Regions from separate parts of the Streptomyces sp. NPDC006314 genome, predicted to be linked through region 1. Evidence: riboswitches for the same ligand, from Rfam matches in the RefSeq annotation. Region 1 holds a riboswitch; each other region holds the start of a gene.

Region 1 (9,636 bases):
TCCACGGACCGGTGACCCTACGGTGCCCGGCGGGCTCCTGCCCTCCTGTCGGTGGCAGCCCCGCTCGTTCTGCTCACGACGGTTACCGGTACCAGTCGTCCCCGCGGGCCGGCCGAGGTAGTCTCGAAGATCGCGCTCGACCCACCGCCGGCCGTCGTCCTCGTGCTTGCGATCTCCTTCCACATGCGGGCAGCGTAGGCCGACCCCACGGACGGCCTTTGCCCCCCGGCCCTGTGGACCTACGCGCCCGCGCATCCGGGCAATCCGCGCATCCGGGCAATCCGCGGACTCGCGTCCGGTCAGTCCAGCAGGCGCTCGCGCAGCCGCTCGCGGGTCTCGGTGGCGAGGCCGAGGCCCTGTTCCAGGTAGGCGTCGGCTCCGCCCCAGGTCTCCTCGATGCTGTGGAAGGCCGCCTCGAGGTATTCGGCCCGGGCGTCGAAGAGCGGGCTGAGCAGCTCCATCACCTCGGGGATGTACGCGGTGTCCGCGCTGCCGTTGCGCCGGATCCGGTAGCGGCGGTGCTTGGCGTTGGACTCCAGGTAGTCGGCGACGATGGCGTCGCGCTCCACCCCCAGGGCGAGCAGCGTGACGGCTATGGAGATGCCCGCGCGGTCCTTGCCGGCCGCGCAGTGCATCAGCGCGGGCACGCTGTCCTCGGCGAGCGCGTGCAGCACCCGGGAGTGCTCGGCGGTGCGCTCCTTGACGATCGTCCGGTACGAGGCGATCATCCGGGCCGCCCCCTTGCCGTCGTCCAGGATCGCGCGCAACTGCTCGAGGTCGCCGTCGCGGACCATCTTCCAGAACTCGGCGCCGTCCGCCGGGTCGCTCAGCGGCAGGTTCACATTGCGCACGCCGGCCAGCTCGACGTCGGGTCCCTCCAGCCTCTGGTCGGCCGCGTTACGGAAGTCGAAGATCGTGTGCAGGCCCAGGGAGGAGAGGAAGGCCGCGTCCTCCTCGGTCGCGTGCGCGAGGTGCCCGCTGCGGTACAGCACACCGTGCCGCACCCGCCGTCCGTCCACGGTCGGCAGTCCGCCTACGTCACGGAAATTGCGCACTCCGGCCAGCTCCGGCTCGGTCGACGGGACCTGCTGCGTCACGGGGGCTCCTCCCGGTCGGCCCCGCCGGCGCGGCTCGTCGACGGGCGCTCCGTCGACCATACGACATTGCTTTCCTCGGGCAATGAGTTGTCCACAGGCATTGTCACCTGGGGCCGCACAGCTGATGATGTTCGCAATTGAGCGGATCTGTTGACAGCTGTGAGGTCTCGATGGTGGACATCGCCGAAGACGGTCGTACCTGGCTCCTGTCGGGGCCCACCAGCAGTTATGCCCTGCATCTCACCGAGGCGGACGAGCTGCTCCACCTCCACTGGGGCCCGCGGATCGCGCTCGCGGACGCCGAGGCGCTGGCGGTGAGCCCCCTGCCCGGCTACTGGCCCTTCGAATCCCCGCTCGACGGCCGCGAGGAGTACCCCGTCGAGGGCGGCCCCCGCTTCGTCCGCCCCGCCCTGTCCGTGCGAACGGTCGAGCGCCGCGGCACGGAGTGGGCTTTCCAGGCGTACGAGGCGGAGGGCGACGAGCTGCGGCTGCGCTTCGAGGACGACGGGCTGGCGATCACCCTCCACTACCGGACGCGCGGGGACGTCGTGGAGCGCTGGGTGACCCTCGGCAACGGCGGTCACGCGCTCGTGGAGCTGCTGCGGGCCGACGCCGCCACCTGGACCCTGCCCGACCGCGAGGGCTGGCGGCTGTCCCAGCTGCACGGCCGATGGGCCGCCGAGTCCCGGCTCACCACCGCCCCCCTCACCTACGGTGAGAAGGTCATCGGCAGCCGCCGCGGCCACACCGGCCACCAGCACCTGCCCTGGGTCGCGCTCGACACCGACGCCACCGAGGAGCGCGGCGAGGTCTACGGCTGCGCGCTCGGCTGGTCCGGCTCCTGGCGCATCGCCGTCGCCCAACTCCCGGACGCCCGGGTACAGATCACCGGCGGCGCCGGCTACGACGACTCCGGCCTGCTGCTCCTGCAGCCGGGGGAGTCGTACACCACCCCCGTCTTCGCGGGGTTGTGGAGCGACGGCGGCTTCGGGGGCGCGAGCCGTGTCTGGCACGCCTATCAGCGCGCGTACGTCATCCCGGACGCGGAGCAGGACCGGCCCGTCCTCTTCAACTCCTGGGAGGCGACGAACTTCCACATCTCCGAGGAGCAGCAGGCCGCCCTCGCCCGCCGTGCCGCCGAGATCGGCGTCGAGCTGTTCGTGGTGGACGACGGCTGGTTCGGCGCCCGTACCAGTGACCGCGCCGGGCTCGGCGACTGGACTCCGAACCCCGACCGCTTCCCGCACGGCCTCAAGCCTCTCGCCGACCGGGTGCACGGCCTCGGCATGCGGTTCGGCATCTGGGTCGAACCCGAGATGGTCAACCCGGACAGCGACCTGTACCGCGCCCACCCCGACTGGGTCCAGTACCAATCGGGACGTAAGCGGACGGAACTGCGCAACCAGCTCGTCCTCAACCTCGCCCGCGAGGACGTCCGGGAATACCTGTGGGGGCAGCTGGACGCACTGCTCAGCAACGCCCCGATCGACTACGTGAAGTGGGACTTCAACCGCTGCTTCACCGACGCCGGCTGGCCCGGTGAGCCGTACCCGCAGCGCCTGTGGGCCGACCACGTCCGGGCCTTGTACACGCTGCTGGACCGGTTGCGCGCGGCGCACCCCGGGGTCGCCTTCGAGTCCTGTTCGGGGGGCGGCGGCCGGATCGACCTCGGGATGATGAGCCGCACCGACCAGGTGTGGACGTCCGACAACACCGACCCGCTGGACCGGCTCGCCATCCAGCACGGCTTCACCCAGATCCACCCCGCCCGGGTGATGGCCGCCTGGGTCACCGACAGCCCGAACACACAGCTCAACGGCCGGGTCAGCTCGCTGCGGTTCCGCTTCGTCAGCGCCATGGCCGGCGTTCTCGGTGTCGGCGGTGACCTCACGGAGTGGAGCGAGGAGGAACTGGCCGAGGCCCGGCGGTGGGTGGAGCTGTACAAGGAGATCCGCCCGGTCGTCCAGCGCGGCGAGCTGTACCGGCTGCGCCCCCCGGCGGGCGGCCTGAGCGCCGTCCAGTACGTCCTCGCGGACGAGGCGGTGGTCCTCGCCTGGCTGCAGGCGCAGAGCTACGGCGAACCGGTGCCGGCGGTGCGGTTGCGTGGACTCGACCCGACAGCATCGTATGAATGCCGCGAAACGGGCGAAGTGTTTCGAGGAGCCGTCTTGCTGCACCATGGGCTGCGCACCGGCCTGAAGGGAGACCTGGATGCGACGGTTCTCCGACTGTGCCGCATCTGAGCCTTCTGCCCGAATTGGCGGCTTCGTTACAACTCGCCGCCTTGTAAGGGCCGGTGGTGGGTGACGCGTGAGGAGGGTCATATCGGTGACCGAGCGTCGCACGTCATGTCCACGTAATTCTCAAGAAGTGAAGGGAAAATGAAGGGCGCAGAGGGCGGGAATTCACGCAGGGTGACCGGGCCGGTCCGCCTTCGGTCTCCGGAAACGCGAACGGCGGGGACCGGCTGCTTGTTTCCGTAGGTCTCGCTCGCCTACGTTCGCCACCAATCCGGACGGAACGCCGAATCCTGCCGCCGCCCGGAGTCCCCACACACTTGACCCGCGTTCGGCAGGAGCGGGGGACCCACCAGGTACGACTGCCTGTCCGGTCTCCGCGACAGGCTAGGGGTGAAGTCGCGATCCAACGCGGCCGGGCAGCTCCAGCCCGAACCCGACAGCTGACCTCGCAGGCGTCGGAGAGGAATGCGCCATGCCCGCTAAGGGTAAGCACCGACGTCCCAAGACCCCGCGTTTTTCCCGCTCCCGCTCCCTCGCCGTCGCCGGAACCGGCGGCGCCGCGCTGGCCCTCCCGCTCATCGGGGCCACCGGAGCGCACGCCGCCACCCCCGCGCAGTCAGTTTCCGGAAAGACCGTGCAGTCCCTTCCCGCCACGGTGAAGAAGGCGGCCGCGCAACCGGATTCCGCTGTGCGCACCTACACGGTGAAGTCCGGCGACTGCCTCTCGGCGATCGCCGACCAGCAGCACGTCAGCGGCGGCTGGCACCAGCTCTACGACGACAACCGGCAGGCCATCGGTGCCGACCCGGCGCTGATCCGCCCGGGCCTGGAACTCACGCTCGGCAAGAAGGCCGCGCAGACCCGCGCCGAGTCCGCCCCGCAGCAGGCGCCGGCGGCCTCGAAGCCCTCCCCGGCGCAGGCGGCCCCGGCGGCCAAGTCCTCCGGTTCCACGGCCACCGCCACCGGCTTCACCCTCCCGGTGACCGGCGCAACCATCGGCACCGGCTACCACGTGGCCGGCAGCATGTGGTCCAGCGGCCACCACACCGGGGTCGACTTCGTCGTCCCGACCGGTACCTCCCTCAAGGCCGTCGCCGCGGGCACGGTCGTCTCCGCCGGCTGGGGCGGCGCCTACGGCAACCAGGTCGTCATCAAGCTCAACGACGGCTACTACGCCCAGTACGCCCACCTCTCGCAGCTCTCCGTCTCGGCCGGCCAGACCGTGACCGCGGGCCAGCAGATCGGCCTGTCCGGCGCCACCGGCAACGTGACCGGCCCGCACCTGCACTTCGAGATCCGCACCACGCCGGACTACGGCTCCGACATCGACCCGCTCGGTTACCTCCGCCAGCACGGCGTGGCCGTCGGCTGAGGACCGCCCCGCCCGGCATTCCCCGCCTGACACGCCTCCGAAGGCCGGACCCACGATCCCCGGGTCCGGCCTTCGGTGTGTCCGGGCATGGTCCGGCTCCCTGCGGCCATGTGGCGGTCCCGCCCGGAGTGTCGACAGGGGAGGCGATCCGCGCGGAGCCCCTGCTCGTCCCGAACCGGCCGGTGGGTACTTCGCTTTCCGGATCGTGCGGATCCACTTCAGTGCCACCGGCTTCCGGGTGTGGCGATCACATACCCAACACGTCCGAGGGCAGCCGAATTCCTGAATTGGCAAACTATTTAAGGGTGTCTCATCTCACCGGTAGTCAACCCCGGCCTACGGTCGCGTAAGCCACATCCGAAGGTGAATCATGGTCCGACGTGGCAGACGATTCGAAGAATGACAACAGATCAGTGATCGGGTCGTACGTGGCGGTGGGGGACAGCTTCACCGAGGGCGTCGGCGACCTCGGCCCCGACGGGGCATTCGTGGGCTGGGCCGACCGGTTCGCCGTACTCCTCGCCGACCGGCGTCCCGAGGGCGACTTCCGATACAGCAACCTCGCCGTGCGCGGGAAGCTGCTGGACCAGATCGTGGCCGACCAGCTCCCCAAGGCCGTGAGACTGGCCCCGGATCTGGTCTCCTTCTGTGCCGGCGGCAACGACATCATCCGACCCGGCACCGACCCGGACGAGGTGGCCGAGCGGTTCGAGCGCGCCGTGGCCCGGCTCGCCGAGGTCGCGGGCACGGTGATGGTGACGACCGGCTTCGACACCCGAGGCGTTCCCGTGCTCAAGCACCTGCGCGGCAAGATCGCCACCTACAACGGGCACGTCCGCGCGATCGCCGACCGGTACGGCTGTCCCGTGCTCGACCTGTGGTCCCTCAAGTCGGTTCAGGACCGCCGGGCGTGGGACAACGACCGGCTCCACCTCTCACCCGAGGGGCACACCCGCGTGGCGCTGCGCGCCGGGCAGGTCCTCGGCCTCGACGTCCCGGCCGACCCGGAGCAGCCGTGGCCGCCGCTGCCGCCCCGGGGCACCCTGGAGGTCCGCCGCGACGACGTCCAGTGGGCCCGCGAGTACCTCGTCCCGTGGATCGGCCGACGGCTGCGCGGCGAGTCCTCCGGTGACCATGTGACGGCCAAGGGAACCCTGTCGCCGGACGACATCAAGCTGCGGATCACCTCCGTGGCCTGACGCCGCCGGCCCTGCCCCGGACCACGCATGCCGTGATCCGGGGCAGGGCCGTATCCGGGCGTCGTTCCAGACCGCGGCTGTGTCCGACCGGCGATCCAGGTGACGGCCGAGCCGGTCGGCGAGCCGGGCCGGGGCGGAGTCGGCCGACCGGCCGGTCAACCGGTACAAACGACGATCGCGTCCGACCCGTGTGGAGCGCTCACCGCTCCCGCTCGGTCAACGCCTGCCGGTCCAGCCCCAGTTCCCGGGCGAGCGCCTCGTCGACCCACACCTGCGCCCGGGACCGCGGCACCCCGCCCGGGTACGACGTCAGCTGCACCGCGAGCCCGTCGAGCAACGCGGTCAGCCGCAGCGCGGCACCGGCCGGGTCGGCGCACGTGAACTCGCCCGCCGCCACGCCCTCGGCGATGACCTCGGCGATCGCCGCCTTCCACTGCTTGTCCAGGTCCCGGGTGACCTCCCGAAGGGCGGGCTCGCGCAGGGCCACCGCCCAGCCCTCGATCCACAGCCGCCAGCCCTTGGCCTGACCGGTCGGCGCGTACCAGCGCACCGCCGCCCGCAGCCGGCGCAGCGCGGACGTCCTGCGCCCCAGCAGCTTGCGCAGACGCGTGAGATCGTCCTTGGCCGCGTAGGTGAACGCGGCGGCGACCAGCTTCTCCTTGGTCGAGAAGTGGTACAGCACCAGCGCGTTGCTCACCCCGAGCGCCGCGGCCACGTCGGCGATCCTGACCGCCGCCACGCCCCGCGCCTCGATCTGCTCGATGGCGGCCCGCAGCAGCTCCTCCCGCCGCTCGGCCACGCTCAACCGCACTCTCGCCACGCGGTCACCCTAATCCGTTGGGAAGGGCGGCGTCGAAGGGACCCGTTTCCTCGGGCTGTTCGAGTGGGGTCGGCGGCACCTTCGGTCACCCGGGAGACAGGACGCCCGCACGGACCGGGGCCGGTTGGGTGTGCCGGTGCCACGAACGGCTTGCGAGGCGTCGGTCGGGCCCGGGCGTCGGCCGGGACCAACGCCCACCCGGCGACGACGCCAGTACGGAGACTGGCACGCAGCCGCCGACGCAACCTCTTCAACCGCATGATCGGCCGGCTCTGAACCGCCTCGTCGGAGCTGACGTCGAGCCGGGCGGCGGTGCCCTCGCGGATGCCGACCTCGATGGCGCTGTAGGAGGTCCGCGACTGCGGACGTCCTACAGCGGACGAGGTCTTCACGCGAGCCTCGCCGAGCCGGCCCTCGTCGAGCACCGGGGACCAGGCGCCGGTCATGTCGACGCGCGAGCCCGTGGGCAGTCCGGCCGTCACGTCGACCGTGCCGGTGCGCCCGGGGAGACGGCGTTGTCGCCCGTCACCGGTACCACCCGAAGCGTTCCGCGATCACCGGCAGCCGGTCGGTCACCAGGGCGTGGGCGGCCGCGCGCGGGGTCGTACCGTCGGCCTCCGCACGGTCGAGCATCAGGCCGATCAGGGCGCGCATCGAGCGCCGGATGTGCGAGAACGCCTCGTCGGCGTCCGCACCGATGTCACCGAACAGGGTCCACCACCACCACGCGTTGGTGCCGGAGTTGACCACCACGTCCGGCAGTACCGTCACCCCGCGCGCGGCCAGCAGCGCCTCCGCCCCCGGCAGCACGGGCATGTTGGCGGCCTCCACGATCCAGCGGGCGCCGATCCCCTCCTGGGCGGCGGTGTCGATCGCGTACGAAACGGCCGCCGGCACCAGCACCTCGGCCTCAGCGGACAGCCAGGCGTCACCGGGCAGTTCCCGGTCGCCGCAGCGCAGCACGTGCCGGTCGACGCTGCCGTAGGCGTCCCGCGCGGCGAGCAGCGTCTCGATGTCGAGCCCCGCCGGGTTGGCGATCGTGCCCTTGATGTCGGCGACCGCCACCACGGTCAGGCCCGCGCGCGCGAGGAAGCGCGCGGTGGCCCCGCCCATCGTGCCGAGGCCCTGCACGGAGACCCGGGCGCCCGCGTACGGCACCGACGCCCGGTCCAAGGCCGCGAGCACCGACTCGGCGACTCCGCAGCCTCCGGCCAGCTCACCCAGGCCGATGCCGTCCACCTCGACCGCGAAGGCGTCCGCGAGCCGTTTGCGGGCCGCCGCCTCGTCGTCCAGCAAGGGGTACACCGCCTGGATGGAGGAGATGAGGCCCGCCTCGGTCGCGGCGCGGTCCACCAGGTCCTGGGTCAGGCCCAGGTCCTCGCCGGTGGTCCAGGAGCTCTCGATGTACGGCCGCATGGCACGCAGATAGCGCACCAGCAGTCCGTAGGCCTCCGGCGCCCGGGGATCGCAGTCGAGGCCGCCCTTGGCGCCGCCGAGCGGGACGTAGCGGCCCCCGGGGTTGTAGTGCAGGGCCTCCTTCATCGTCATGCCGCGGGCGAGCCCCGCCACCTCCCCCAGCGTGCAACCGGGACGCATCCGCAGCCCTCCGCTGGCCACACCCCGCACCAGCCGGTCCACGACCAGGAAGCCCTGGCGGCCGGTGACATGGTCGGTCCAGACCAGCGACATCAGGGGGGCGGGGGCGGTCATGGGGTCTCCTCGGGGACGGTGATCAGAGCGGCGCCGGGCCGGTCGAGGGCCTCGGTGAGGGTGCGCGCCAGGGTGTCAGGGTCCGTGAGCGGCGTCAGCCACCGCTGCTTCCGCTCCTTCGCGCCGCATTCGAGGACGCGGCCCGCGAGCAAGCCGTTGGAACGGAGCAGGTCGCCGATGCCCAGGTCGTCCACGCTCGGCTCCTCCTGGACGAGGCGCTGGGAGAACGCGCCGGGGAAGCCGCCCCCGCCGCCCTCCTGCCGCTGCGCGCAGCCGGTGATGCCCACCTCGGCGGCCTTGCGCCACGGGCCACAGGGCGTCTCGACGCCGGCCTCCCCGGGACCGTCCAAAGGCGGCCGGGGGCGGTCGGCGGAGGGAGCCGGGATGCGAGTTACTGAATCATGGGTCAGTATGCGGAGCCGCCGATCCGCACCCTGTCAACGTGCTGAACGGATCTTCGATGGCGCCCGCCGGGGCCGGAGGGCGGCCCCGGCGGCCCCGGGCTGTCGGAGGGGCCGACCATAATGGAGAGCCTCAGCCACTCCCCTGGAGGTACCGTGACCGGTTTGCGTTCCCTGAGCTCCGGGCTCCGCGGCTTGCGGCCCGCGGCCTTCGGCGCGGACCCGGACGGTGAGCGCCTGGCACGCATCCGTCGCTCTCCGCACTTCAAGGACGGTGTCTTCCAGAACCCCGGCGGAGCCGCGCGCACCCGGCCCTCCGGTTCCGCGCTGGACTTCGCGAAGGTGTTCTTCGACAAGGACACCCGGCCCATGCGCGCCCCGAAGGGCACCGTCCCGGTGCACCCCACGACCTTCGCCGACCTGGCCGGCCCACCCGCCACGGGACTGCGGCTGACCTGGATCGGCCACTCCAGCGTGCTCGCGGAGATCGACGGCCACCGGGTCCTGTTCGACCCCGTCTGGGGCGAGCGCTGCTCCCCGTTCCCCTTCGCCGGACCGAAGCGGCTGCACCCCGTGCCGCTGCCGCTGGCCGCGCTCGGCGAGGTCGACGTGGTCGTGATCTCGCACGACCACTACGACCACCTGGACCTGCCCACCATCAAGGCGCTGGCCGGCACGGACACCGTGTTCGCCGTGCCGCTCGGTGTGGGTGCCCACCTCGAACACTGGGGCGTCTCCCCGGACCGGCTGCGCGAACTGGACTGGCACGAGTCCACCAAGGTCGGCGGAGTGACCCT
Region 2 (9,636 bases), on a different contig from region 1:
GAACTCGCTGCGGCGCCGGACCACGTCGAAGCGGTGGTCGAGGTAGACCTCCAGCAGCTCCTTCAGGCCCAGGGTGAGCGGCTGGCCGTCGACCAGGGCCACGTTGTTGATGCCGAAGGACTCCTCCATCGGCGTCAGCTTGTACAGCTGCTCCAGAACCGCCTCGGGCACGAAGCCGTTCTTGATCTCGATGACCAGGCGCAGACCGTGCTCGCGGTCGGTGAGGTCCTTGACGTCGGCGATGCCCTGGATCTTCTTCGCGTTGACCAGGTCCTTGATCTTCGCGATGACCTTCTCGGGGCCGACCGTGAACGGCAGCTCGGTGACCACCAGGCCCTTGCGGCGGGCGGTCACGGTCTCCACCGACACCGTCGCGCGCATCTTGAAGGTGCCGCGGCCGGTCGCGTACGCGTCCCGGATGCCGTCCAGGCCGACGATCCGGCCGCCGGTGGGCAGGTCCGGGCCCGGGACGTGCTTCATCAGCGCGTCCAGGTCGGCGTTCGGGTACTTGATCAGGTGCCGGGCGGCGGCGATGACCTCGCGCAGGTTGTGCGGGGCCATGTTCGTCGCCATGCCGACCGCGATGCCCGAGGAGCCGTTGACCAGCAGGTTGGGGAAGGCGGCCGGCAGCGCGACCGGCTCCCGCTCCTGGCCGTCGTAGTTGGGCGTGAAGTCGACCGTGTCCTCGTCGATCGACTCGGTCATCAGGCTCGTCGCCTCGGCCATCCGGCACTCGGTGTACCGCATGGCGGCCGGCGGGTCGTCGTTGCCCAGCGAGCCGAAGTTGCCGTGGCCGTCGACCAGCGGCACGCGCATGGAGAAGGGCTGCGCCATGCGCACCAGGGCGTCGTAGATCGACGCGTCGCCGTGCGGGTGCAGCTTGCCCATGACCTCGCCGACGACGCGCGCGCACTTCACATAGCCGCGCTCGGGGCGCAGGCCCATCTCGTTCATCTGGTAGACGATCCGGCGGTGCACCGGTTTGAGGCCGTCACGGGCGTCCGGCAGGGCACGCGAGTAGATGACCGAGTACGCGTACTCGAGGTAGGAGCCACGCATCTCGTCCACGACGTCGATGTCGAGGATCCTCTCCTCGAACGAGTCGTCGGGCGGCGGGGTCTTCGTGCTGCGGCGGGCCATCGCTGCCGGCTCCTTGCTGAAGCGATTGACGGATCTGACGCGGACCATTGTGGACCGCGGCACTGACAGCCCGGGCCACGACCCGGTCTCCGCCGGCCCGGCCGGTGCCGGAGAGGTGTCCGCCCGGTGCCGGAGAGCCGCCCCACGGCACGCCTGACGCAGGCTACGCGATCCGCTCTGGGCGTACGTCCCGCGGGAACTTCACCGAGGCCCCGCACGCTTTGCATACAGTGGCAGGAACGGCAGGAAAACCGCGGTTTCGACGACCGCCTCCGCTCGCGAAGGGACGTACATGCCCATGGGTCACACGACCACAGCCGAGGCAGGCTCCGGGGGCCTGACAGCGACCGAGCACCGCCTGGCCAACGGTCTGCGCGTGGTGCTCTCCGAGGACCACCTGACCCCGGTGGCGGCGGTCTGCCTCTGGTACGACGTCGGTTCCCGCCACGAAGTCAAGGGCCGTACCGGCCTGGCTCACCTTTTCGAGCACCTGATGTTCCAGGGGTCGGCGCAGGTCAGGGGAAACGGCCACTTCGAGCTGGTGCAGGGCGCCGGTGGCTCGCTCAACGGCACCACCAGCTTCGAGCGGACCAACTACTTCGAGACCATGCCCGCCCACCAGCTGGAGCTCGCCCTCTGGCTGGAGGCCGACCGCATGGGCTCGCTGCTCACCGCCCTCGACGACGAGTCCATGGAGAACCAGCGGGACGTCGTCAAGAACGAACGCCGCCAGCGCTACGACAACGTGCCCTACGGCACCGCCTTCGAGAAGCTGACCGCCCTCTCGTACCCGGAGGGCCACCCCTACCATCACACGCCCATCGGCTCGATGGCGGACCTGGACGCGGCCACCCTGGAGGACGCGCGCCAGTTCTTCCGCACCTACTACGCGCCGAACAACGCGGTGCTCTCCGTGGTCGGCGACATCGACCCCGCGCAGACCCTCGCCTGGATCGAGAGGTACTTCGGGTCGATCCCGTCCCACGACGGCAAGCCCCAGCCCCGCGACGGCTCCCTGCCGGAGATCATCGGCGAGCAGCTGCGCGAGGTCGTCGTCGAGGAGGTCCCCGCACGCGCCCTGATGGCCGCCTACCGGCTGCCGCACGACGGCACGCGCGAGGCGGACGCGGCCGACCTCGCCCTGACCGTCCTCGGCGGCGGCGAGTCCTCCCGCCTGTACAACCGGCTGGTGCGCCGCGACCGTACGGCCGTCGCGGCCGGTTTCGGTCTGCTGCGCCTGGCCGGCGCGCCCTCGATGGGCTGGCTGGACGTGAAGACCTCCGGTGACGTCGAGGTGCCGGTCATCGAGGCCGCCATCGACGAGGAGCTGGCCCGGTTCGCCGCGGAGGGCCCTACGCCGGAGGAGATGGAGCGCGCCCAGGCCCAGTTGGAGCGCGAGTGGCTGGACCGGCTCGGCACGGTCGCCGGCCGCGCCGACGAATTGTGCCGCTACGCCGTCCTGTTCGGCGACCCGCAGCTCGCCCTCACCGCCGTCCAGCGCGTCCTGGAGGTGACCCCCGAGGAGGTGCAGGAGGTCGCCAAGGCCCGCCTGCGCCCCGACAACCGCGCTGTCCTCGTCTACGAGCCGAAGTCCCCGGAGGCCGTCGAGGACGCCGAGATCCCGGAGGATCCGGAGCAGGAAGCGACCGTAGAGGCCGGTAACGAGAACGAGGAGACGGCCAAGTGACCGAGCTCGCCGCAATGGACTTCCACCCCCAGCCGCAGCCGGGCGAGGCCAGGCCGTGGGCGTTCCCGGCCCCTGAGCGCGGCACGCTCGACAACGGCCTGACGGTGCTGCGCTGCCACCGCCCCGGCCAGCAGGTCGTCGCCGTCGAGGTGCTGCTGGACGCGCCCCTGGACGCCGAGCCGGCCGGCCGGGACGGCGTCGCCACGATCATGGCGCGCGCCTTCTCCGAGGGCACGGACAAGCACTCCGCCGAGGAGTTCGCCGCCGAGCTGGAGCGCGCGGGGGCCACGCTGGACGCGCACGCCGACCACCCCGGTGTGCGCCTGAGCCTCGAGGTGCCCGCCTCCCGCCTGCCCAAGGGCCTCGGCCTGCTCGCCGACGCCCTGCGCGCGCCGGCCTTCGCCGAGAGCGAGATCGAGCGACTGGTCCGCAACCGCCTGGACGAGATCCCGCACGAGCTGGCCAGCCCCGCCCGCCGGGCGGCCAAGGAACTCTCCAAGGAGCTGTTCCCGGCGACCTCCCGTATGTCCCGCCCGCGCCAGGGCACCGAGGAGACCGTCGAGAAGATCGACGCGGGGGCCGTACGCGCCTTCTACGACCGGTACGTGCGCCCGGCCACGGCCACCGCGGTCGTGGTCGGCGACCTCACCGGGGTCGACCTGGACGCGCTGCTCGGCGACACCCTGGGCGCGTGGAACGGCACCCCGGGCGAGCCCCGGCCCGTGCCGCCGGTGACCGCCGACGACACCGGGCGCGTGGTCATCGTGGACCGGCCCGGCGCCGTCCAGACGCAGCTGCTCATCGGCCGGGTCGGCCCGGACCGGCACGACCGCGTGTGGCCCGCCCAGGTGCTCGGCACCTATTGCCTCGGCGGCACCCTCACCTCCCGCCTGGACCGCGTCCTGCGCGAGGAGAAGGGCTACACCTACGGCGTGCGCGCCTTCGGGCAGGTCCTGAGGTCCGCCCCGGACGGCACCGGCGCCTCGATGCTCGCCATCAGCGGCTCCGTGGACACCCCCAACACCGGCCCGGCGCTGGGCGACCTGTGGAAGGTGCTGCGCACCCTCGCGGCCGAGGGCCTGACCGACGCCGAGCGGGACGTCGCCGTGCAGAACCTGGTCGGGGTGGCGCCGCTGAAGTACGAGACGGCGGCGGCCGTCGCGAGCACCCTTGCCGACCAGGTGGAGCAGCATCTGCCCGACGACTTCCAGGCGACGCTGTACCAGCAGCTGGCCGCGACGGGCACGGTGGAGGCCACCGCGGCCGCCGTCAACGCCTTCCCGGTGGACCGGCTGGTGACCGTCCTCGTCGGTGACGCGGCCCAGATCAAGGCGTCGGTCGAGGCGCTGGGCATCGGCGAAGTCACCGTCGTCGCCGCGGAGTAGCGGCACGCGCGCGTGGGGCCCTGACGACCTATGGGTCGTCAGGGCCCTCTGCTGTTCCACTCGCTCCCACAGATGCCCGATTTGGGGCGGAGGTTGCCTGTCTGCCCTGTGGGATGCGCTACAAAATCCCGGATTCGTTTGAGGATTGAAGGCAGGCTTTCGTAGCGTCATCCGGGCTGTTCGTCAGGCAGTGCGCCGCACCCGCGGCACCGGACAGTCATCGCCGAGTCCCCGTACGGCGCGAGCCAGGGGAGCCGGGGACCCATCGTCCCTGGGGTGAATCGGGCGCCCGCGCGAGCGCGAGGGGGCCCGTAGGAGACCTTCCTGCTCCGAACCCGTCAGCTAACCCGGTAGGCGAGAGGGAAGGAAAGGACCAGCCACTTCATGGCGTTCATGTGCGCCACCGGGAAGCACCGCAAGCCCGGCCGGGTCAAGCGGACCACCGCTCAGGCGGCCGGTATCGCGGCCCTCACCACCACCGGTGTCATCGGCACCCTCGCCGCCTCTCCGGCGCTCGCCGCCGAGAACCCCGCGGAGCAGACCGGTCTCACGCCCGTCCTCACCGTGAGCGACGACGTGGCCGAGCAGATCGACGCGCAGGCCGCCGCCCAGAAGCAGGCCGCCCAGCAGAAGGCGGCCGAGGAGGCCGCGGCCAAGGCGGCCGCGGAGAAGGTCAAGCAGGAGCGTGAGGCCCAGGCCCGCGCAGCCCGCGAGGCCGAACGCAAGCGCCTGAACGCCTTCGTCGGCCCGATCGCGCACTCCTTCGTCTCCACCGCCTACCGGGCCAGCAGCTCCCTGTGGTCCTCCGGGTCGCACACCGGCATCGACTTCCACGCGGCCAGCGGCACGTCCGTCCACGCGGTCGGCTCCGGCACCGTGGTCTCCACCGGCTGGGGCGGCGCGTACGGCAACCAGATCGTGATCCGGATGGCCGACGGCATGTACACCCAGTACGGCCACCTGTCGTCCATCGGTGTCACCGTGGGCCAGAAGGTCACCCCGGGCCAGCAGATCGGCCTGTCCGGCGCCACCGGCAACGTCACCGGCCCGCACCTCCACTTCGAGGCCCGTACGACTCCCGACTACGGCTCCGACATCGATCCCGTCGCCTACCTCCGCGAGCACGGCGTGAACGTCTGACGCCCCCGCGCACGGCATGCGAAGCCCCGGCTCACCGAGCCGGGGCTTTCGCCGTTTTTCGCAGTGTCCGCCGGATCCGCTGTCCAAAAAATATCCATGGATTCCGGCCCGCCGTCGGAAATTCCCGCTCATTGCAATAGAGTCACGGAACACACGTCCATCGTCGACGTTTCACGGGGATTAAGGCGGAGGTCGGTCATGCGTATTCCGGCGCACTCGGTGTGCACGGCCATCCGGGACGACATCGTCGCGGGTGTCTACGGGCGCGGCAGCCGCCTCACCGAGGAAGTCCTGGCCCGCCGCTACGGCGTCTCGCGCGTCCCCGTCCGCGAGGCCCTGCGCACCCTGGAGGCGGAGGGCTTCGTGGTGACCCGCCGGCACGCGGGCGCGTGCGTGGCCGAGCCCACCGAGCAGGAGGCCGCCGACCTGCTGGAGATGCGCATGCTCCTGGAACCGCTCGGGGCCGCGCGGGCCGCACAGCGGCGCACGGAGGCCCATCTCAAGGTGCTGCGGGGCCTGGTACGGCTGGGCCAGGAGCGGGCCAGGAGGGGTAACAGCGAGGATCTGCGCTCGCTCGGCGCCTGGTTCCACGAGACGCTCGCCCAGGCCTCCGGCAGCCCCTCGCTGACCTCGATGCTCACCCAGCTGCGCCACAAGATCGCCTGGATGTACGCGGTGGAGGCGCCACCGAGCCCGCTGGAGTCCTGGGTGGAGCACGGCGCGATCGTGGACGCGGTGGCGCGCGGCGACGGCGATCGCGCGCGGGCGGTCACGGCGCTGCACACCGAGCGCGCGGCGGCCGCGCACCGCCTTCGCTTTTCCGGTGCCGCGGAGCGTGTGAGGACTTCGCAACATGCCGTAAACATCTCGGGCCAGCGGCATTAACACGGGCGCCGTATACAAAGAAGGGTTATTCGGGGGCGGGGTATTTTCCGCTGCCTTCATTCTGCTGTGCCGTAATTCGTGAGTGCCGCCGCACGCGGACGCCGTAAATCAGCGGCGAATGGAAGCGGAGCGTGCGGCGCATATGCCGAAGCCGCGCCGCCCCGAAGGGCCGACGCGGCTTGGGCGTGAGCGCGCGAGGCGCTCAGACGGTCTCGGGCAGCTCTTCCAGGCCCTCGGCGACCAGCTTGGCCAGACGGTCCAGGGCGGCGTCCGCGCCCTCGGCGTCTGAGGCCAGGACGATCTCCTCGCCGCCCTGGGCGCCCAGGCCCAGGACGGCCAGCATGGAGGCCGCGTTGACGGGGTTGCCCCCGGCCTTGGCGATCGTCACCGGGACGCCTGCGGCCGTGGCGGCTCGGACGAAGATGGAGGCGGGACGGGCGTGGAGGCCCTCGGCCCAGCCGACGTTGACGCGGCGCTCAGCCATGTGTTGCTGCCCTTCAGTCTTCAGGGTTGTCTAGACCAGTTTCCCATATCGCGAAGCGTGCCCGGAGCGGACCTTCGTCCCCTCCGGTGTGCCGCCGGACCGCGGCCTCGGTCCGGCGTCCGTCCTCCACAGACTGCCTCGCGCCGTTGTCGTACGCGAGCCGTACTCTGGGGCCCATGCAGACCTCGGCGGACCGGCAGGACCGGCACCAGTACCCCGCCCACTGGGAGGCTGACGTGGTGCTGCGCGACGGCGGTACCGCGCGCATACGGCCCATCACCGTTGATGACGCCGGCCGCTTGGTCAGCTTCTACGAGCAGGTCTCGGACGAGTCGAAGTACTACCGCTTCTTCGCGCCGTACCCCCGGCTGTCCGCCAAGGACGTCCACCGCTTCACGCACCACGACTTCGTGGACCGGGTGGGACTCGCGGCCACCATCGGCGGCGAGTTCATCGCCACCGTACGCTATGACCGTATCGGCGCCGACGGGATGCCCGCCTCCGCGCCGGCCGACGAGGCCGAGGTCGCCTTCCTCGTGCAGGACGCCCACCAGGGCCGCGGAGTCGCCTCCGCCCTGCTGGAGCACATCGCGGCCGTCGCCCGCGAGCGGGGCATCCGCCGCTTCGCCGCCGAGGTGCTGCCCGCCAACAACAAGATGATCAAGGTGTTCACGGACGCGGGCTACACCCAGAAGCGCAGCTTCGAGGACGGTGTCGTACGCCTGGAGTTCGACCTCGAACCCACCGACCGCTCCCTCGCCGTGCAACGCGCGCGGGAGCAGCGCGCCGAGGCCCGCTCGGTACGACGGCTCCTCGTGCCCGGCTCCGTGGCGGTCGTCGGCGTCGGCCGCACCCCCGGAGGGGTGGGCCGCAGCATCCTCGGCAACATCCGGGACGCCGGCTACGCCGGCAGTCTGCACGCCGTGAACAGGGTCTTCCCCGAGGACCTCAAGGAGGTCGACGGGGTGCCGGCGTACCGCTCGGTGCGGGACATCCAGGGACCTGTGGACCTCGCCGTCGTCGCCGTACCCGCCGAGCACGTGCCCGCGGTGGTCGCCGAGTGCGGCGAGCACGGAGTCCAGGGGCTCGTCGTGCTCTCCGCCGGATACGCCGAGAGCGGCGCCGAGGGGCGCGAACGGCAGCGGGCCCTCGTCCGGCACGCGCGCGCGTACGGCATGCGGATCGTCGGTCCGAACGCCTTCGGGATCATCAACACCGCCCCGGACGTCCGACTGAACGCGTCCCTCGCCCCGGAGATGCCCCGCCCCGGCCGCATAGGGCTGTTCGCCCAGTCCGGCGCCATCGGCATCGCCCTGCTGTCCCGGCTGCACCGGCGCGGGGGAGGGGTCACCGGCGTCACAGGCGTGTCCACCTTCGTCTCCGCCGGCAACCGCGCCGACGTCTCCGGCAACGACGTCCTCCAGTACTGGTACGACGACCCCGAGACCGACGTCGTCCTCATGTACCTGGAGTCCATCGGCAATCCCCGCAAGTTCACCCGGCTCGCCCGGCGGACGGCGGCGGCCAAGCCGCTGGTCGTGGTGCAGGGGACGGGGGCCGCACCGCAGGGCCACGCGGTGCGCGCCACACGGCTGCCGCACGCGACCGTCTCCGCGCTGCTCCGGCAGGCCGGGGTGATCCGGGTCGACACGATCACCGAACTGGTCGACGCGGGCCTGCTGCTCGCCCGGCAGCCGCTGCCCGCCGGGCCGCGCGTGGCGATCCTCGGCAACTCCGAGTCCCTGGGCGTGCTGACGTACGACCGCTGCCTCGCCGAGGGGCTGCGGCCGTCGCGCCCGCTGGACCTGACGACCGGGGCGACGGCGGAGGACTTCCACCGGGCGTTGGCGCGGGCGCTGGCCGACGACACGTGCGACTCCGTCGTGGTCACCGCCATCCCTGCCATCGGTGAGGGTTCGCCCGGGGATGCGCAGCTGGCACAGGCGTTGCGGTCGGCCGCGGCCGCGGTGCCGGGCAAGCCGGTGCTGGTGGTGCATGTGGAACTCGGAGGGCTTGCGGAGGCGTTGTCGGCTGCGGCCAGCACCGCACCGCAGGCCGCCGGCAAGGCACCCGGCGCTGCGGACGGTGCCCACCCGTCCGGCCCCGCGGAGCGACTGCCCACCGCGGAAGCCGGCCTGAAGGACCCTCCCCCCGAAGGCACCCGGCTGATCCCCGCCTACCCCGCTGCCGAACGCGCCGTCCGTGCCCTGGCCGAAGCCGTCAGGTACGGGCAGTGGCGGCGGGAGGCCACGGACCCGGGGAAGGTGCCGGAGTACGACGACATCGACGAGAAGGGCGCAGCCCGGCTGATCGGCGAGCTGCTCGCGCGCGGGGAGGGACTCACGATCCCCGCCGCGGAGACCTGCGAGCTGCTCGTGAAGTACGGCGTCCACGTCCGCCGGGCGTTCCCCGCGCCCACCCCGGACGCCGCCGCCGAGGCCGCCCGCGCCCTCGGATATCCGGTGGCCCTCAAGGCGACCGCCCCGCACCTCAGGCACCGGGCCGACCTGGGCGGCGTACGGCTGGACCTCGCCGACGAGGACCAACTGCGCCGGGCCTACGCCGAGTTGACCGAACTGTTCGGGAAGCCGGAGGAGCTGCGGCCGGTGGTGCAGGGCATGGCACCGCGTGGGGTCGACACGGTCGTCCGCGCGGTGATCGACCCGGCGGCCGGTGCCGTGCTGTCCTTCGGGCTCGCCGGGGCCGCCTCGCAACTGCTCGGGGACATGGCGCACCGGCTGGTCCCGGTCACCGACCGGGAGGCGACCTCGCTGGTGCGGTCGATCCGCACGGCACCGCTGCTGTTCGGCTGGCGCGGCTCCACGCCCGTCGACACCCCCGCGCTGGAGGAACTGCTGCTGCGCGTCTCCCGGCTCGTGGACGATCACCCCGAGGTGGTCGCCGTCACCCTGGAG
Region 3 (9,636 bases), on a different contig from region 1:
TGGCCCGGCGGACTGGCCGGGCTCTCCATGACGCTGCTCAAGGCGACCGCCCTGGAGGCCGCGATCCTGGCCGGCCATCTCCTGCTCTATCCGACGGGCCTCATCCAGGAACGGCGCGCCGCCGCCCTGCCCGGGGGAGACGTGGCGCCCGCCGCCGACGGCACCGTTCGGCTGCCGGTGCGGTCCGGTCCCCCGGTCGTGCTGCTGCACGGTTTCATCGACAACCGCTCGGTGTTCGTACTGCTGCGCCGCAGCCTCGCCCAGCACGGCAGGCAGCGGGTGGAGTCGCTCAACTACTCTCCGCTGACCTGTGACGTCCGCGCCGCCGCCGAGCTGCTCGGACGGCACGTCGAGGAGATCTGCGAGCGCGCCGGCACCACGCGGGTCGACATCGTGGGGCACAGCCTCGGCGGACTGATCGCCCGTTACTACGTGCAATGTCTCGGCGGGGACCTGCGAGTGCGCACGCTCGTCACCCTCGGCACCCCGCACTCCGGGACCCGGGTGGCACCGCTGGCCAACGCGCATCCGATCGTGCGCCAGATGCGGCCCGGTTCGGAGGTGATCGAGGAGCTGGCCCGGCCCGCACCCGGCTGCCGTACGCGGTTCGTCAGCTTCTGGAGCGACCTGGACTCCGTGATGGTCCCGTTGGAGACGGCCTGCCTGGAGCACCCCGATCTCGACACGCGGAACGTCCGGGTGAGCGGCATCGGGCATCTCGCCCTGCCCGTACATCCCGCCGTCGCGGTCGGGATACGCGAGGCCCTCGACACCGCACCGGCCGGGGACCGGGTCCCCGACGGTCTGACGGTGGCCTAGCGGACCGAACAGGGGCGAGCCGGAGGGAGGAGAGAGAGGGAGACAGAGGCGGGGCTCAGCCGGTTCACCGGTGACTCACTGCCACCTGACCTCGAACATTCTTCGAACACAAAGCCAAACTCGCGTCCGGCGTCCCCCGAAACACAGCCGAATGCCCGTTTCCGGCCTACACGAAACCGGCCGAAGATTGTCGCGCCCGCGTACCGCCGGGTACAGTCGCCGCACTGCTCTGGCAGCCCCTGTTGTCGAGGCGAAAGAGAAGTTGGTGAACGACCGTCACCCGCCGGGGATCATGACCACCCCGGCCCCGGCTTCCGACGCCTCCACCCCGCATTACGCGCCGTACGGCACAACGGAAGTCTCCTACGACGACCTCACCACGTACGGCGCCTACGACGCCACCGGTTTTGCGGACGATGCCACCGGCACCACGGGCTACGCCCACGACCCCCTCTTCGGCAGCCTTCCGGGCGGCGAGCAGGCCACCGGCGCGTACGACACACAGACCACCGGCGGGTACGACACCACGCAGTGGCAGACCGGCACCTGCCAGATCCCGAACCAGGACCCGTACGCGGCCCAGCACCACACCGCCTATGACTCCGGGGGGTACGACACCACCGCCTGGACGGTCCCCGCGCAGTCCACCGGGAACGCGGTGAGCGGTCAGTGGGACTCGAGCGCCTGGCTCCAGCCCGACCAGAGCACCGGCGCCGATCCCACCCAGCAGTGGGACTGGGGCACCCAGGCCTTCGACACGGACGCGTACGACGCCACGCAGTGGAACGCGGCCGACCAGGTCGGGCCGGCGGAGCCCGAGCAGGTTGCCGAAGCGTTCGACCAGCGGGCCACCGCCACGTTCGAGCAGGTCGGTGACGCGCACGCGACCGCGGCCTTCGAGCAGGTGCCGTACGAGGACACCGGCTTCGAGGGACAGCACGGCGACGAGGGTGAGTCGACCGCCACCGGTGAACTGCCCGCTGTGCACGGGCTGCTGGACGAGCAGGAAGAGGTCACCCCCGCCCCGGCGACCCGCGCGGGCTCGCGCGGCGCGGCGCGTTCCCGGCGTCGTACGCCCGCCAAACGCTCCGCGCTGCTGACCATCGCCGTGCCCTCGGCCTGTGTGATGGGGGTCGCCGGGATCGCCGCGGCCTCGGTCAGCGCCCTGGCCGACGACTCCAAGGACACCACCGCCTCCGCCTCGGACGCGCAGGCGGTGCAGCCGTCGATCGCCAACAGCAAACTGGACACCCAGCTCAAGACCCTCTCCGCCGGGGCCCATGACTTCGCCGACCGGGCGAGCCGCACCCAGGAGCGGATCGACCTCAAGACGCAGCAGGCGCTGGAGAAGAAGAAGGCCGCGGCGGAGGCCGCGCTCAAGGAGCGCCTGCGCCCCAAGTTCGCCCTGCCGGTCGCCCAGAGGGGGCTCAGCGCCTACTTCGGCCAGGCGGGCGTGAACTGGATGTCGGTGCACACCGGCATCGACTTCCCCGTCTCCTACGGCACCACGGTGATGGCCGCAACCGACGGCACCGTCACCACCAAGTGGAACAGCGCCTACGGCAACATGATGATCGTGACGGCGAAGGACGGCACGGAGACCTGGTACTGCCACCTGTCCAGCTACCGCGTGGCCTCCGGTACGACCGTCAAGGCCGGCGAGCCGATCGCCTACTCCGGCAACTCCGGCAACTCCACAGGCCCGCATCTGCACTTCGAGGTACGGCCGGCGGGCGGGGCGGCCCTGGACCCCCTGCCGTGGCTGCGCAGCCACGGACTGAACCCGGCCTGAGCCCCTGATGGGACGAGCCCCGCCATCAGGCGGGGCTCACTTCGTCTAGAGCTTCTCCACCGGCGCGTACCGCAACAACAGCCGCTTCGGCTTGGTGTCGCCGAAGTCGATCGTCGCCTCCGCGTTCACGCCCGTGCCCTTCACCGCGACGACCGTGCCGAGCCCGAACTGGTCGTGGGTGACCCGGTCCCCGACGGCCAGGGAGACCACCGGCTTCTCCGCCGTGCGCCGTGTGGCGAACCCGGACGCACCCGACGCGGAGGAGCGCGAGCGGGCCGAGGACAGCGAGGCAGCGATTCCCGCGACCGGACCGGAGGACGCCGGCGCCGCCGCACCCGTCCGCTTCCACTCCACGTGGGAGGCCGGGATCTCCTCCAGGAAGCGGGAGGGCGGGTTGTACGACGGCTGACCCCAGGCGCTGCGCATCGCCGACCGCGTCAGGTACAGCCGCTCCCGCGCGCGTGTGATGCCGACGTACGCCAGGCGCCGTTCCTCCTCCAGTTCCTTGGTCTGGCCGAGGGCGCGCATGTGCGGGAAGACGCCGTCCTCCATGCCGGTCAGGAACACCACCGGGAACTCCAGGCCCTTGGCGGTGTGCAGGGTCATCAGCGTGATGACGCCGTCGCCGTCCTCCTCGTCGGGGATCTGGTCGGAGTCGGCGACCAGGGCGACCTGTTCCAGGAATTCGGCGAGCGTCCCCCGCTCACCCTCGCCGCGCTCCTGCTCGAACTCCAGAGCCACGGCCGCGAGTTCCTGGAGGTTCTCGATACGGGTCTCGTCCTGCGGGTCGGTCGAGGCCTGCAACTCGGCCAGATAGCCGGTGCGTTCGAGCACCGCTTCCAGGACGGTCGCCGGTCCCGCGCCGGACTCGACGATCGTACGCAGTTCCTCCATCAGCGCGTTGAACCGCTTGACCGCGTTGGTGGAGCGCGCGGCCATCCCGTACGCCTCGTCGACGCGCTTGAGCGCCTGCGAGAAACTGATCTTCTCCCGCTGGGAGAGGGCGTCGATCATCGCCTCCGCACGCTCGCCGATGCCCCGCTTGGGCACATTGAGGATGCGGCGCAGCGGCACCGAGTCCTCGGGGTTGGAGAGGACACGCAGGTAGGCGAGGACGTCTCGGACCTCCTTGCGTTCGTAGAAGCGGACTCCGCCGACGACCTTGTAGGGCAGGCCGACGCGGATGAAGACCTCTTCGAAGACACGGGACTGGGCGTTGGTGCGGTAGAAGACGGCGACGTCCCCGGCCTTCGCCTCGCGCGCGTCCGTGAGACGGTCTATCTCGTCGGCGACGAACTGGGCCTCGTCGTGCTCGGTGTCGGCGACGTATCCGGTGATCCGGGCGCCGTGGCCGGCGTTGGTCCACAGGTTCTTCGGGCGGCGGGATTCGTTGCGCTCGATGACCGCGTTGGCGGCGGACAGGATGGTCTGCGTGGAGCGGTAGTTCTGCTCCAGCAGGATCGTCGTCGCGTTCGGGTAGTCCTCCTCGAACTGGAGGATGTTGCGGATCGTCGCGCCGCGGAAGGCGTAGATCGACTGGTCCGCGTCGCCCACCACGCACAGTTCGGCGGGCTGGAGGTCGTCCTCGCCGGGCGGGGTGTCGACGTCGTCGTCGGCGCGCTCGCCCGTGCCGACCAGTTCGCGGACCAGCGCGTACTGGGCGTGGTTGGTGTCCTGGTACTCGTCGACCAGGACGTGCCGGAAGCGGCGGCGGTAGTGCTCGGCGACGTCCGGGAAGGCCCGCAGCAGGTGGACCGTCGTCATGATCAGGTCGTCGAAGTCGAGCGCGTTCGCCTCGCGCAGCCGCGACTGGTACAGCGCGTAGGCCTGGGCGAGGGTCTTCTCGAAGCCGTCGGTTGCCTGGGCGGCGAAGTCCTCCTCGTCGATCAGCTCGTTCTTCAGGTTGCTGATCTTGGCGCTGAAGGACTTGGGCGGGAAGCGCTTGGGGTCGAGGTCCAGGTCGCGGCAGACCAGGGCCATCAGGCGCTTGCTGTCGGCGGCGTCGTAGATCGAGAAGGAGGAGGTGAAGCCGAGCTTCTTCGACTCGCGCCTGAGGATCCGGACGCACGCGCTGTGGAAGGTCATCACCCACATCGCGTTCGCGCGCGGGCCGACGAGCTGCTCGACGCGCTCCTTCATCTCGCCCGCGGCCTTGTTGGTGAAGGTGATCGCGAGGATCTGGCCCGGGTGTACGTTCCGCTCGGCGAGCAGGTGGGCGATGCGGTGGGTGAGCACGCGCGTCTTGCCTGAGCCGGCGCCGGCGACGATGAGCAACGGGGAGCCGGCGTGCACGACCGCGGCGCGCTGGTTCTCGTTCAGCCCCTCCAGGAGTGCCGCCGCGTCGATCGGCGGGCGGGGGGCGCCGTCGCGGTAGTAGGCGTCCCGGTCCGGCGGCACGTCGAACTTCCCGCCGAACAGATCGTCCGGAAGCGACTCCGGAACGTGATCGTCCTCGGGCGGCGGCGGGGGCTCCTCCTCGCGCCCGCGAGGGGCCTGGAGGTCCGCCAGGAAGCTGTCGTCAAAGAGGCTGCTCATCGCTCTCCGAGTCTAGGGCTCCCCACCGACAACCGATCCCCGTCCCCGGAACACGGCCCCCGCGAGCGAGCCCGCTGCCGGATGCCGCCGGGCGGCCGGCCCCCGCCTCACCGGCCCCGATTCCCCCTCACGCTGCGGAAGCGCCTGGTCACGTCCACGTGAACCCGGCCTCGGGTCACGGAAATGTATCGGACATACCGCACACCAACCTTCACAGGAGACACACGAGTTGGCTAGGTTGCCGTCAGGCCGCACGACCACTCTCCGGCGAACGTCGCCGGGCCGCGCGGCCTCCGCCGAGTCCGGCGCGCCCCGCACGGTGCCCGGAGCCGGGGACCCACCGATCCTGGGGTGAATCGGCCGACTCCCGCCCGGGACGACGCCGTAGGGCAACCCTTCCGAAGCACCCGCCCGAACCCGACAGCTAACCCGGTAGGCGGCACGTTGGAAGGAGTCGCCTCCCTTGGCGTCGCACCGCAAGCCGCGCCCCGCCGGCACCCGTGGAACGGGCCTGCGCGGCCCCGCCCTCGCCACCGCTGCCTTCACTTCCGTGGCCGTCCTGTCCCAGACGGCCGAGGCCGCCCCCGCCGACGACGGCAGGCCGAGCCTGGAGGAGATCGAGAAGAAGATCGACGAGTTCTACCGCCGGGCCGACTCCGCACCGGAGGAGGAACCGGTGGCCGGGCAGCGGGCGCATGCCGAGGATCCGCGTCAGGAGGGTGCCCGGCGCGCGAGCCGGCTCGCCAAGGCCAGGGAGGGGCGGATGCCGTTCGCGGCCGCCCCGGACACGGCCGCCTCCCTCCTCGCGGAGTACCCGCAGGACCACTTCGCGCAGAGCAGGGTGATGAACCGGCTGGCCTCGCGTGTGAAGGGCGCGGCCGAGCGGGGCAAGGCCACCAGGAGCCCGGAGACGCCGGCCGCCTCGCGCTACGACGTGAAGGCCGCGAAGGCCGCCGTCCAGCACAAGCTCGCCACCGCCCAGGAGCTGCTGTCCCGGCTCACGGCCCAGGAGGGCCAGCGGCCCGCCGCGCTCGGCCGACGGCACCTGCCCGGTCCGCGGGTGCACGGGTCCCCGGGCTCGGGGCAGGCCACCAAGGCCGAGAAGGCGATCGCCTTCGCCCGGGCCCAGATCGGCAAGCCGTACGTGAGCGGTGCCAGCGGACCCGGCTCCTACGACTGCTCCGGCCTCACCCAGGCCGCGTGGAAGGCCGCCGGCGTCACCCTCCCGCGTACCGCCCAGGACCAGGCCGCCACGGGCACCCCGGTCCCCCTCTCCGACGCGCGCGCCGGTGACCTGGTCTTCTTCCACGACGACAGCAGTCATGTCGGCCTCTGCACGGGCAACGGGATGATGATCCACGCCCCGGAGCCGGGCGGGTATGTCCGCGAGGAGTCCGTCGACCGCGGTGGCGAATCGATCATCCGCAGCGTGGTGCGGCCGGGCTGACCGTTCTCGTTCGGGCTCCACCCGCGCCGCACCGGCGTTTCTGCGCTCCACGCGCGTGTGCCCTGCCCGGCGGGATGCGCGCGGCCGCCTTGCATCGGGCGCATACCCGGCTCTCGGGTCTGCGTGCGTGGGGGGGGCGGCCTCCCGCGGCCGGGGCCGCCCTGGCGGCGAGCGGCATCCTGCCGGTGGGCCTGCGTCCGGCCGGCGACGAGACGGTCTCCCGGGTGGTGCCTGCGGGGTGAGGGCCGGCGTCGATGCGTGGCGCTGGGCCGGCTCCGTCCTGCGGATGTCCGGCGAACGGCGGCGATCGATGGCCGGGGCGGAGAGTCCGGGGGCGCTGACCACCGTCGCCGTGACGACCGCGGCGGGGCACCCGGCTCCCGACGCCGGGCCGGCAGACCTTGGCCGAGGCCCTGTCCGCGCTCGCGGCGCTGCTCTGGCCGGTGCCGTTCGTCCTCGTCGTACGGCGCTGGAAGCGGCGCATGCCGGGAGCGGGGTTCCTGTGCCGTTCCGGCCGGGCCTGGTGCTCTGCGTCCTCGCCCTGGCCCACTTCGACCCGCGGCGACTGCTGGAGGGCGCCGGAGGACCACTGGATCGCGGGCGGGGCACTCGGGGTGTCGGCGCCGGCCGGGGCGACGCTGCTCGCCGCCGGCAGCGGGCGCCTGTACCTGTGGGACGACGACGATCGCGGCGTGCTGCGCACTGTGACGGTCGCGCCGCTCGTCCTGGACCTGGCCTGGTACCCCGTGCTGCCGGCGGCCGGGCTACGACAGCGGTGGGCGACACGCCTCCACCCTGACCCGCGCCCGGTTCACGGCGGTCCCGGGCGTGGCTCGCGGTCGCCGCCGGTGCGGTGCTCGCGGCCCGCGCCGGCGACGACATCGCCCGCCCGTCAGGTCCACAGGACGGCGATGAAGATGTTCCCCGTGGTCAGCAGGCCGACCAGGCCGAAGAGCCCCTTGTCGGCCCGCTCCTCGTCACGCTTCACGTAGACGAGTCCGAGGATCACGATCAGCAGGGCCAGCTTCACGCCGATCTTGAGGGTGTTGACATGGTGATCGCCGGCCTGATCGAGGCCGACCAGGGCCACGCCGGTGACCAGCATGGTCAGGGCGCCGTGCAGCATGCCGGGGACGAACCGGGCCGTGCCCTGGCCCATCGCCTTCACCTGGGTGAGGAAACCGCCGAGCAGCGCGGCGATGCCGACGATGTGCAGGCCGACGAAGAGATGGATGAGTAGGTCCATGGAGCCGGAGCCTAACGAGGGGCATCTGCGGCTTCTGCGACCGGGCCCGCCGACCGGCGTCCCACCGGGTCCGCCCCTGAAGCCTGGGCTCTTGCATATATGCGTCCCATACCACCCCACGCCTCCCGCCAGTCCCATTTTCCAGGCTTCGGTCACCGCGCTGCGTGAAGACGACGGCTCCACCCGGGCAACGCGGTCACACACGGTCACAAGACGGTCTGTCGTAGCCAGTTCCGGACTCCGCGTTACCGAGTCGTCACAGACCGGCCTAGCGTCCTCCCCCAGGTGACCGGCTCCCCACCGCCGCCCCGGCCAGGGGCGGCAGTCGGCCACCTCCGCCGAGAAAGGCCCGGCGGTGGCCCGCTCCCCTCGTGCGGGCCTCCGCCGGGCACATCGACCGCTCGCTCGCACGAGTCCTACGAAAGGACGTGACGGTCCAGGTGGCAGCGCACCGCAAGCCCCGGCAACGCCCGCTCAGCGGCCATACGGCCCGGACGGCCGCCACGCTCGCCCTGGCGGGTGCGGCCACCGCGACGGGTTTCGACGGGACGGGACAGGCGGAGCCACAGCTGACGGTGGCGCAGGTGAGGGAGAGGGTCGAGAAGTTGCACCAGGAGGCGGAGGCCGCCACCGAGAGGTACAACGGGGCGAAGGAGAAGGCCGAAACGGCCCGGCGGCGGGTGAACGCGCTGCAGGACCAGGCCGCCCGCAAGCAGGAGAAGCTCAACTCGTCCCGGGACGCACTGGGTTCCCTCGCGGCGGCACAGTACCGCGACGGCGGCATCGACCCGGCCTGGCAGCTGGCCCTGTCCAGCGGCCCCGACCGGTACCTGGAGGGCGCCGCCATCGCGGAGCGGGCCGGCGACCGGCAGGCCGTCGCCGTGTCACGGGTGCGCGAACAGCTCCGGGAGATCGAGCGGTTGCGCGGCGCCGCACACATCGAGCTGAAGTCCCTGCGCTCACGGCAGGCGGAGCTGAAACGGCGGAAGAAGACCATCACCGGAAAGCTCGCCGAGGCCCGGCGACTGCTGGCGCGGCTCACCCCGCGGCAGCGGTCCGAGGTCACCGGTGACGGCGTCTCGGCCGCGCACGTCTCCCGGTCGGCCTCCGGCACGCGGACGGCCCCGGAGCGGACCGGGTCCACCCCGGCGCCCCACGCGCGCGCGGCGGCGGCCGTCTCCTACGCCTACGCCAAGCTCGGCAGTCCCTATGTGTGGGGTGCGACCGGCCCCAACGCCTTCGACTGCTCGGGCCTGGTCCAGGCCGCCTACCGCTCCGCCGGCATCTCCCTGCCGCGCACCACCTACGCCCAGATCAACGCGGGCCGCCGCGTCTCCCGCTCCGAACTCCAGCCCGGCGACCTGGTGTTCTTCTATTCCGGCATCAGCCACGTCGGGCTCTACGTCGGAGGCGGCCAGATGATCCACGCCCCGAATCCGTCGGCACCGGTCCGGCTGGCCCCGATCGACCAGATGCCGTTCGCCGGGGCCACCCGGGTGGCGTGAGGGCGGCCCCCCAGGGGTCAGACGAGGCGGCGGGCGGTCGCCCAGCGGGTCAACTCGTGGCGGTTGGACAGCTGGAGCTTGCGCAGGACCGCCGAGACGTGGGACTCGACCGTCTTCACGGAGATGAACAGCTGCTTGGCGATCTCCTTGTAGGCGTAGCCACGGGCGATCAGGCGCAGCACCTCGCGCTCGCGCTGGGTGAGTCGGTCCAGGTCCTCGTCCACGGGCGGAGCGTCGGTGGAGGCGAAGGCGTCGAGGACGAACCCGGCCAGCCGCGGGGAGAAGACGGCGT

What was found. A riboswitch is a leader RNA that binds a small molecule or an ion and turns the genes downstream of it on or off. The one in region 1 is predicted to bind cyclic di-AMP.
Region 2: another riboswitch for cyclic di-AMP. It lies ahead of ABZ079_RS10175 (M23 family metallopeptidase); the one in region 1 lies ahead of ABZ079_RS14430 (LysM peptidoglycan-binding domain-containing M23 family metallopeptidase).
Region 3: another riboswitch for cyclic di-AMP. It lies ahead of ABZ079_RS02115 (C40 family peptidase); the one in region 1 lies ahead of ABZ079_RS14430 (LysM peptidoglycan-binding domain-containing M23 family metallopeptidase).

What each region holds. Positions count from the first base shown of each region.
Region 1 is NZ_JBEXRL010000006.1:413,892-423,527, reverse strand. It holds gene ABZ079_RS14440 (tyrosine-protein phosphatase) at 300-1,097, opposite strand; gene ABZ079_RS14435 (alpha-galactosidase) at 1,268-3,340, shown strand; cyclic di-AMP (ydaO/yuaA leader) riboswitch at 3,642-3,805, shown strand; gene ABZ079_RS14430 (LysM peptidoglycan-binding domain-containing M23 family metallopeptidase) at 3,810-4,709, shown strand; gene ABZ079_RS14425 (SGNH/GDSL hydrolase family protein) at 5,123-5,908, shown strand; gene ABZ079_RS14420 (TetR/AcrR family transcriptional regulator) at 6,108-6,728, opposite strand; gene ABZ079_RS14415 (Glu/Leu/Phe/Val dehydrogenase dimerization domain-containing protein) at 7,254-8,438, opposite strand; gene ABZ079_RS14410 (acyl-CoA dehydrogenase family protein) at 8,435-8,788, opposite strand; gene ABZ079_RS14405 (MBL fold metallo-hydrolase) at 8,996-9,636, shown strand, end outside.
Region 2 is NZ_JBEXRL010000004.1:464,336-473,971, reverse strand. It holds gene ABZ079_RS10190 (DNA topoisomerase IV subunit A) at 1-1,140, opposite strand, end outside; gene ABZ079_RS10185 (pitrilysin family protein) at 1,433-2,827, shown strand; gene ABZ079_RS10180 (pitrilysin family protein) at 2,824-4,212, shown strand; cyclic di-AMP (ydaO/yuaA leader) riboswitch at 4,424-4,584, shown strand; gene ABZ079_RS10175 (M23 family metallopeptidase) at 4,597-5,352, shown strand; gene ABZ079_RS10170 (GntR family transcriptional regulator) at 5,551-6,237, shown strand; gene ABZ079_RS10165 (HPr family phosphocarrier protein) at 6,440-6,721, opposite strand; gene ABZ079_RS10160 (GNAT family N-acetyltransferase) at 6,898-9,636, shown strand, end outside.
Region 3 is NZ_JBEXRL010000001.1:466,196-475,831, forward strand. It holds gene ABZ079_RS02100 (alpha/beta fold hydrolase) at 1-819, shown strand, start outside; gene ABZ079_RS02105 (M23 family metallopeptidase) at 1,085-2,611, shown strand; gene pcrA (DNA helicase PcrA) at 2,657-5,146, opposite strand; cyclic di-AMP (ydaO/yuaA leader) riboswitch at 5,431-5,602, shown strand; gene ABZ079_RS02115 (C40 family peptidase) at 5,610-6,593, shown strand; gene ABZ079_RS02120 (hypothetical protein) at 7,486-7,839, opposite strand; gene ABZ079_RS02125 (NlpC/P60 family protein) at 8,280-9,344, shown strand; gene ABZ079_RS02130 (response regulator transcription factor) at 9,362-9,636, opposite strand, start outside.